2 regions of the Streptococcus criceti HS-6 genome follow, and region 1 is predicted to be linked to the other one. Evidence: predicted binding sites of a transcription regulator. Region 1 holds the regulator's gene; the other holds the start of a gene.

Region 1 (3,140 bases):
TCAATCAAACACTGCCTGAGAAGTCCGAAAGGATTATTTCCAGTGACCGCCTGGCTAAGAAAATGATAGCAGAGTTGCGAGATAAAAGGCAGGAGCATTTGATAGCCCTCTATTTGGATACTCAAAATCGCCTGATTAAAAAGCAAACTATTTTTATCGGTAGTGTCCAGCGTTCTATTGCAGAACCGCGAGAGATTCTCCACTACGCTTGCCGGGTTATGGCAACGTCGGTTATCGTTGTTCATAACCATCCTTCGGGACAGCCTGATCCGAGTCGTTACGATATCGTGTTTACAGAGAAAATCAAACGCTGTTGCGATGACCTTGGCTTGGCCTTTTTGGATCATATCATCGTTGGTTCTGATCATTATTACAGTTTTCGGGAAGAAACGGATATCATCATTGACCTGCCCAGCTGAAAACATTGAAACTAGCTTGCTAATAAAAAAGGCCAGACAGTGGAAAAACTGTCTGGTCGAAATGATAAGTTTTAATTCTTGCTAGCTGCTTAATGACATGAGAGGAGGGCAGCTTCTTAATTTTCAATCGCTTTTTCATACCTATAACTCGTTGACAAAATAGTTGAAGAGCTCTTGATCTTCCTGCCGACTGCCAATCAGGTGTTCTGGGTGCCATTGGACTCCTAAAAAATGGATATCAGGATGATTGGAGGCAACCGCCTCGATGGTTGAATCTTCAGGATCCTCGGCAATAACATCTAGGTAGGGAGAGAGTTCCTTGATACTCTGATGGTGGAAGGAGTTGATGGTGGTTTCTGAGCCATAGATTTCAGCCAATTTTGTATTGGCCTTGATTGTCATTTCATGAGAGAGATAGTCAGTTGGAGCCTCCTGCCAGTGATTTTCAATGGCTTGGTTAAGATTACCTCCCAGAGCCACATTCATGAGCTGGGTACCACGGCAAACGGAGAATATAGGTTTTCTTTGACGGATAGCTTCGTCGATAATGGCAAACTCAAAAATATCTCGGCGATGAGAAAAATCATCATCTAAAGCCTGTTTTGTTTCGTGATAGAATTCAGGATCAACATTTTGTCCACCAATCAGTAGAATCTTATCCACCCTATCAACATACTCGATAGCATCATCGATGGAACCAATAGGGAGGAGCAGAGGAATTCCACCAGCCCTTTGAACGGCCTGGACAAATCCTCTAGGTGCATAGCTGGTGATTATATTATCGCTGTTGGGTCTTTCATTTGTTGTAATACCAATAATTGGTTTTTGCTTCATTAAGGAAAACCTCCTAGGGGTAGGTATATGAATTGAGAAGGGGATGGGACAGAACAGCCGTAGTGGCTTGGCCCCCACCCACACATGTGTTAATCTCTGAAGATGGCGCATAAGGCAACTATGAGGACTGTTGTCCCCATAGCCAAAACTCATAAGATGGCCTACAAAAGAGCCATTAAGCGTCTACCTGACACACTCTCTCCAGTTTTATTGAGCTGAAAACTTTTAGTGGTTCTGATTCATGAAGTAGAGCAGGGTCTGGAGCTCGCTAGTCAGGTCAACGTATTGCACAAAAACACCCTCGGGCAGGTGCAGATTGACTGGAGAGAAACTCAGAATTCCCTTAATACCAGCCTGTACTAGCCGATCAGCGACTTCTTGGGCTTTAAGACTGGGAACGGTTAGGATGGCCGTCTGACAGTTGGAATCTTTGAGATGCTCTTTGATGGTAGAAATACCGTAGATAGGGATACCATCATCTGTCTTAGTGTTGACCAGTTCATTATCATCAGTATCAAATGCCATTATAATTTGCATCTTATTGCGCTCATGGAAACGATAGTGGAGCAGGGCCCGGCCCATATTTCCACAACCGACTAGGGCCACACTGGTGATAGAATGATCGTTGAGGATATCAGCGAAGAAATTCATCAACTTCTTAACGTTATAGCCAAATCCCCGTCTTCCTAGTTCACCAAAATAGGAAAAGTCTCGGCGAACAGTGGCTGAGTCGATTCCGATAGCCTCAGCAATTTGCTTGGAACTGGCCTTTTCAATATTTCCTGCATTAAAGCGCTTAAAGGTTCGATAATAGAGCGACAGGCGCTTGGCTGTTGCTTTTGGAATAGATTTATCAATAACCATGATGGCACTATCTCCAATCTATTTTAAAATCAATAATTCTAAGTTAATTGTAGAACAAGATTGTGAAAACTGCAACAAATTTGTGATAAAAAAATCCTATGCCAGCATAGGATTCTTTTATCAAAATCAAAGATTTGGACTGTCATTTTCTGTTTTCGTAAAAATATCTCGCTCGACCAAGCTATCCATCAAAAAGTAAAATTTATCTTGAATAATAGCTGTTTTGTCTGATTTAAAGATATTGACCAAGCGCAGTCCAGACTGGTCGGTGATACTGAGTTTAAAGGAAGACAAATCCTTGTGAATAGTAATTTTAACAGGGAAACCTTGTCCAGAATTGGGAACCTCTTCCAGAAGACGGTTAAGTTCGTAATGACCAAGTTTATTTGGTTCAAAAGTTGTATCTCTCAGTGTATATTTTTTAATCTTAGGACTGATGGTATAGGTATACTTACAGTCGTCCAAGTGAATAGATTTTTCAAATGCCATGGTATCATCCTATAATTTCTTTTAATTGTTTTGCGAGTTTGATTAATTCCTCAGGGGTATTGAGTTCTGACAGGCTGATGCGAATGGACTCGTCCAAGCGAGAGGAGTCGCTCCCGTAGTAGGCTTCCAAAACATGACTGGGGTCAACAGTACCAGCGGTACAGGCAGAACCCGTCGATACAGCGAATCCTGCTAAGTCTAATTGGGTTAGGAGAAGATTGTTATGGCTTCGCGGAAAACCGATATTGATAACATAGGGAAGGCTGTTATCACTCCCGTTGAGATAGTAGTCTAGGCCTTGCTTAGTCAATTCTTTTAAGAAGACATTGCGGAGGTGAGCTACTTTTTGATAGTTCCCATCTAAGTTTTGGTCGGCCTCTTTGAGTGCTTGAGCCATACCTGTAATGCCAATCATATTCTCAGTGCTGGCCCGTCTTTTATCCTCTTGCTCGCCACCGTGCAGGAGATTGTCCATGTGATGAGGTTTGGCATAGAGAAAGCCCGTTCCCTTGGGACCGTGAAACTTATGAGCAG
Region 2 (3,140 bases), 1.3 Mb from region 1:
ACAGATGTTGATGGGGGATTAGTAGCTGATGATATCGAAACTGTCAAACAAGAAAACCCCATAATCGGTTGGTCACGAGAACAATTTAACCAGCTGATTGAAGGTGACTATGAAAACCAAGCTAAGGGAGGGACAAGTTGGAAGACTATCCAGAAAGCTCATCCTCATCCTTACTCTGCCCACTATCTATTTGAATATGATGAGACTTCTCCAGATGCAAAAAAAGGATCCCTAAGCTATAAGTTAGAGGTCAGGTATGGTGATGATATTGATCCCAATAGTATTGTTCTGGATTTTTTATCCCCAGATAGAGGAAAAAATTATTACCTAAGTGAGAAAGCCGGGCCAGACTCATTCTCAGGATAACTTGTTAAGGGATTAGCATTTATTCTGACCAAATTAAAATACTTTGACAGACCTCACCCATTTTGCTAGAATATAAGAGTCGCAAAGACAAACTAACTTCTTCTTGGTTGTAGGATTTGCCAAAACCTACCACTCGGATGAAGCAATAAAAGGAGAAAAAATATGGCAATTTCAAAAGAGAAAAAAAATGAAATCATTGCTCAATACGCTCGTCACGAAGGCGATACTGGTTCCGTTGAGGTGCAAGTTGCAGTCCTAACTTGGGAAATCAACCATCTTAATGAGCATATTCAGCAACATAAAAAAGACCACGCAACTTACCGTGGTTTGATGAAAAAAATCGGTCACCGTCGTAACCTTTTGGCTTACCTTCGCCGTACTGATGTTAACCGTTACCGTGATCTCATTCAATCACTCGGACTTCGCCGGTAATAAAATGATGCTGAGGGCCTTGAAAAAGGTATATGATCTTAGAGGCTGGTCAAGAACTTTTAATTTCTGAAGACAGCCATCTAATCACTAACCTTTAGCCCGAACTCGAATGACTAAGCTTGGTTTTGCAACTAAGCTTATTTTCATAGGCTGTCATCCTCAAAGAAAAAAGGAAAACAGGCAATGAAGCAGGATACTTCAAGCCTGTTTTCTCTTTTTTTCACAGACTTGCTAGTTGTTTGGACTGGTAGCTTTTTTATGGGAAAGAAAGTAGCGAAATAGCTGTTTGTGGTATAAAACCAAAAAATCGTGAAAAAAATCACAAAAGTGCTTGACATTATTTCGAAAAGGGTTACAATATTAACGTGAAGAAAATCACAAACTAATTTTTTTGAATTTTTACGAGTGATCATCTTCTTAGTCAACCATTCGTTAATGATTATCTTTGGAGGATAAATTTATGGCAAAAGCAACTAAAACTGCAGAACTCAGTGCTGAAGAATTGGCGCAACAGTATACGGGGGAACTTGTAGACAAAGCCGTAGAAGCTGAACGTGTTTACGCAACTTACTCTCAAGAGCAAGTTGATAAAATTGTTGCAGCTATGGCACTTGCTGGTTCGGAAGCTGCTCTTGAATTGGCGAAAGAAGCACACGAGGAAACAGGCCGCGGTGTTATCGAAGATAAAGATACTAAAAATCACTTTGCGACAGAATATGTTTACGAACGTATTAAAAATGAAAAAACTGTTGGCATTATTGGCGAAGATAAAGTAGCTGGCAGTATTCAGATTGCAGCCCCTCTTGGTGTTTTGGCTGGCATCGTGCCAACAACAAACCCAACATCAACAACCATGTTCAAAATTTTGGTTGCTTTAAAGACACGCAATGCGATCGTCTTTGCTTTCCACCCTGCAGCGCAAAAATGTTCTGCACACGCGGCTCAAATTTTGTACGATGCAGCGGTAGCAGCTGGTGCTCCTAAGAATATTGTACAATGGATTGAGACACCATCGATCGCTAATACCAATGCTTTGATCTCAAATAAGAAAATTGCATCAATCTTAGCAACTGGTGGACCTGGTATGGTTAATGCCGCTCTTAAATCTGGTAACCCATCAATGGGGGTTGGTGCTGGTAATGGTGCTGTTTATGTAGATGCTACGGCTCACCTTGACCGTGCAGTTGAAGACCTTCTTTTGTCAAAACGATTTGACAATGGTATGATTTGTGCGACTGAAAACTCAGCAGTGGTTGAAGCACCGATCTACAAAGAATGGTTAGCTAAAATGCAAGAAAAAGGTGCTTACTTAGTACCTAAGAAAGACTATAAAAAACTTGAGGATTTCGTCTTTAATGACAACCACGGTGTGAACGGTCCAGTTGCTGGTATGTCAGCTGCTTGGATTTGTGAACAAGCTGGTGTGAAATTACCAGAAGGTAAAGATGTACTCCTGTTTGAATTGGACAAGAAGAATATCGGTGAAAAATTATCTTCAGAGAAGCTTTCTCCGCTCCTTTCGGTTTACAAAGCGAAAGACCGCCAAGACGGCATCGAGATTGTCGCTGCCTTGCTTGACTACCAAGGTGCCGGTCACAATTGTGCCATCCAAATTGGTTCACAAGGAGACCCGTTTGTTGCAGAATTTGGAGATGCCCTTAATTCATCTCGTATCTTGGTTAACCAACCAGACTCAGTCGGCGGTATTGGCGATGTCTATACAGATGCATTGCAAGCCAGCCTAACTCTTGGAACAGGATCATGGGGGAAAAATTCATTGTCACACAACCTATCTACTGGCGACCTCTTGAACGTGAAAACTGTTGCGAAACGCCGTAATCGTCCTCAATGGGTACGTTTGCCAGAAAAAACTTACTACGAAAAGAACGCTATTTCTTACCTTCAGGATGAATATGAACCAATGAAGCGCGCCCTCATTGTTGCAGACCCAGGTATGGTTCAATTTGGCTTCGTTGATACGGTTTATGCACAATTAGCCCTACGTGATGAAAAAGTGGTGACATCGCTTTACGGCACCATCAAGCCAGACCCAACTCTTGGTCAAACCATTGAAATTGCTAAACAAATGCGTGACTTCAAGCCTGATACCGTTATTGCTATCGGTGGTGGTTCCGCTATTGATGCCTCTAAGATTGCCCGTTTGATTTATGAAGTGTCTCTTGACCGTGAAGAAGGATGGCTTGATGCTTATGAAAATGTGAGTGAGTTCTTCCTTGAATTGCAACAAAAATTTATTGATATCCGTAAACGTATTGTGAAATTCAAGCATCAAACAGAAACTCGTCTCTTCTGTATTCCAACAACATCAGGTACAGGTGCAG

The links. The regulator Rex, encoded in region 1, represses fermentation and respiration genes when NADH is low (regulators of the CRP and FNR family bind a similar motif). The targets are predictions, from matches to a motif close to TTGTGAANTANTTCACAA.
Region 2: the regulator Rex is predicted to act here: its motif matches at 1,106-1,123, upstream of adhE (bifunctional acetaldehyde-CoA/alcohol dehydrogenase).

What each region holds. Positions count from the first base shown of each region.
Region 1 covers NZ_AEUV02000002.1:1,406,920-1,410,059, forward strand. The annotation lists gene radC (RadC family protein) at 1-419, shown strand, start outside; gene STRCR_RS06535 (gamma-glutamyl-gamma-aminobutyrate hydrolase family protein) at 561-1,253, opposite strand; gene STRCR_RS06540 (redox-sensing transcriptional repressor Rex) at 1,479-2,117, opposite strand; gene STRCR_RS06545 (DUF1831 domain-containing protein) at 2,244-2,606, opposite strand; gene STRCR_RS06550 (cysteine desulfurase family protein) at 2,611-3,140, opposite strand, start outside.
Region 2 covers NZ_AEUV02000002.1:97,046-100,185, reverse strand. The annotation lists gene STRCR_RS00540 (hypothetical protein) at 1-366, shown strand, start outside; gene rpsO (30S ribosomal protein S15) at 529-798, shown strand; gene adhE (bifunctional acetaldehyde-CoA/alcohol dehydrogenase) at 1,259-3,140, shown strand, end outside.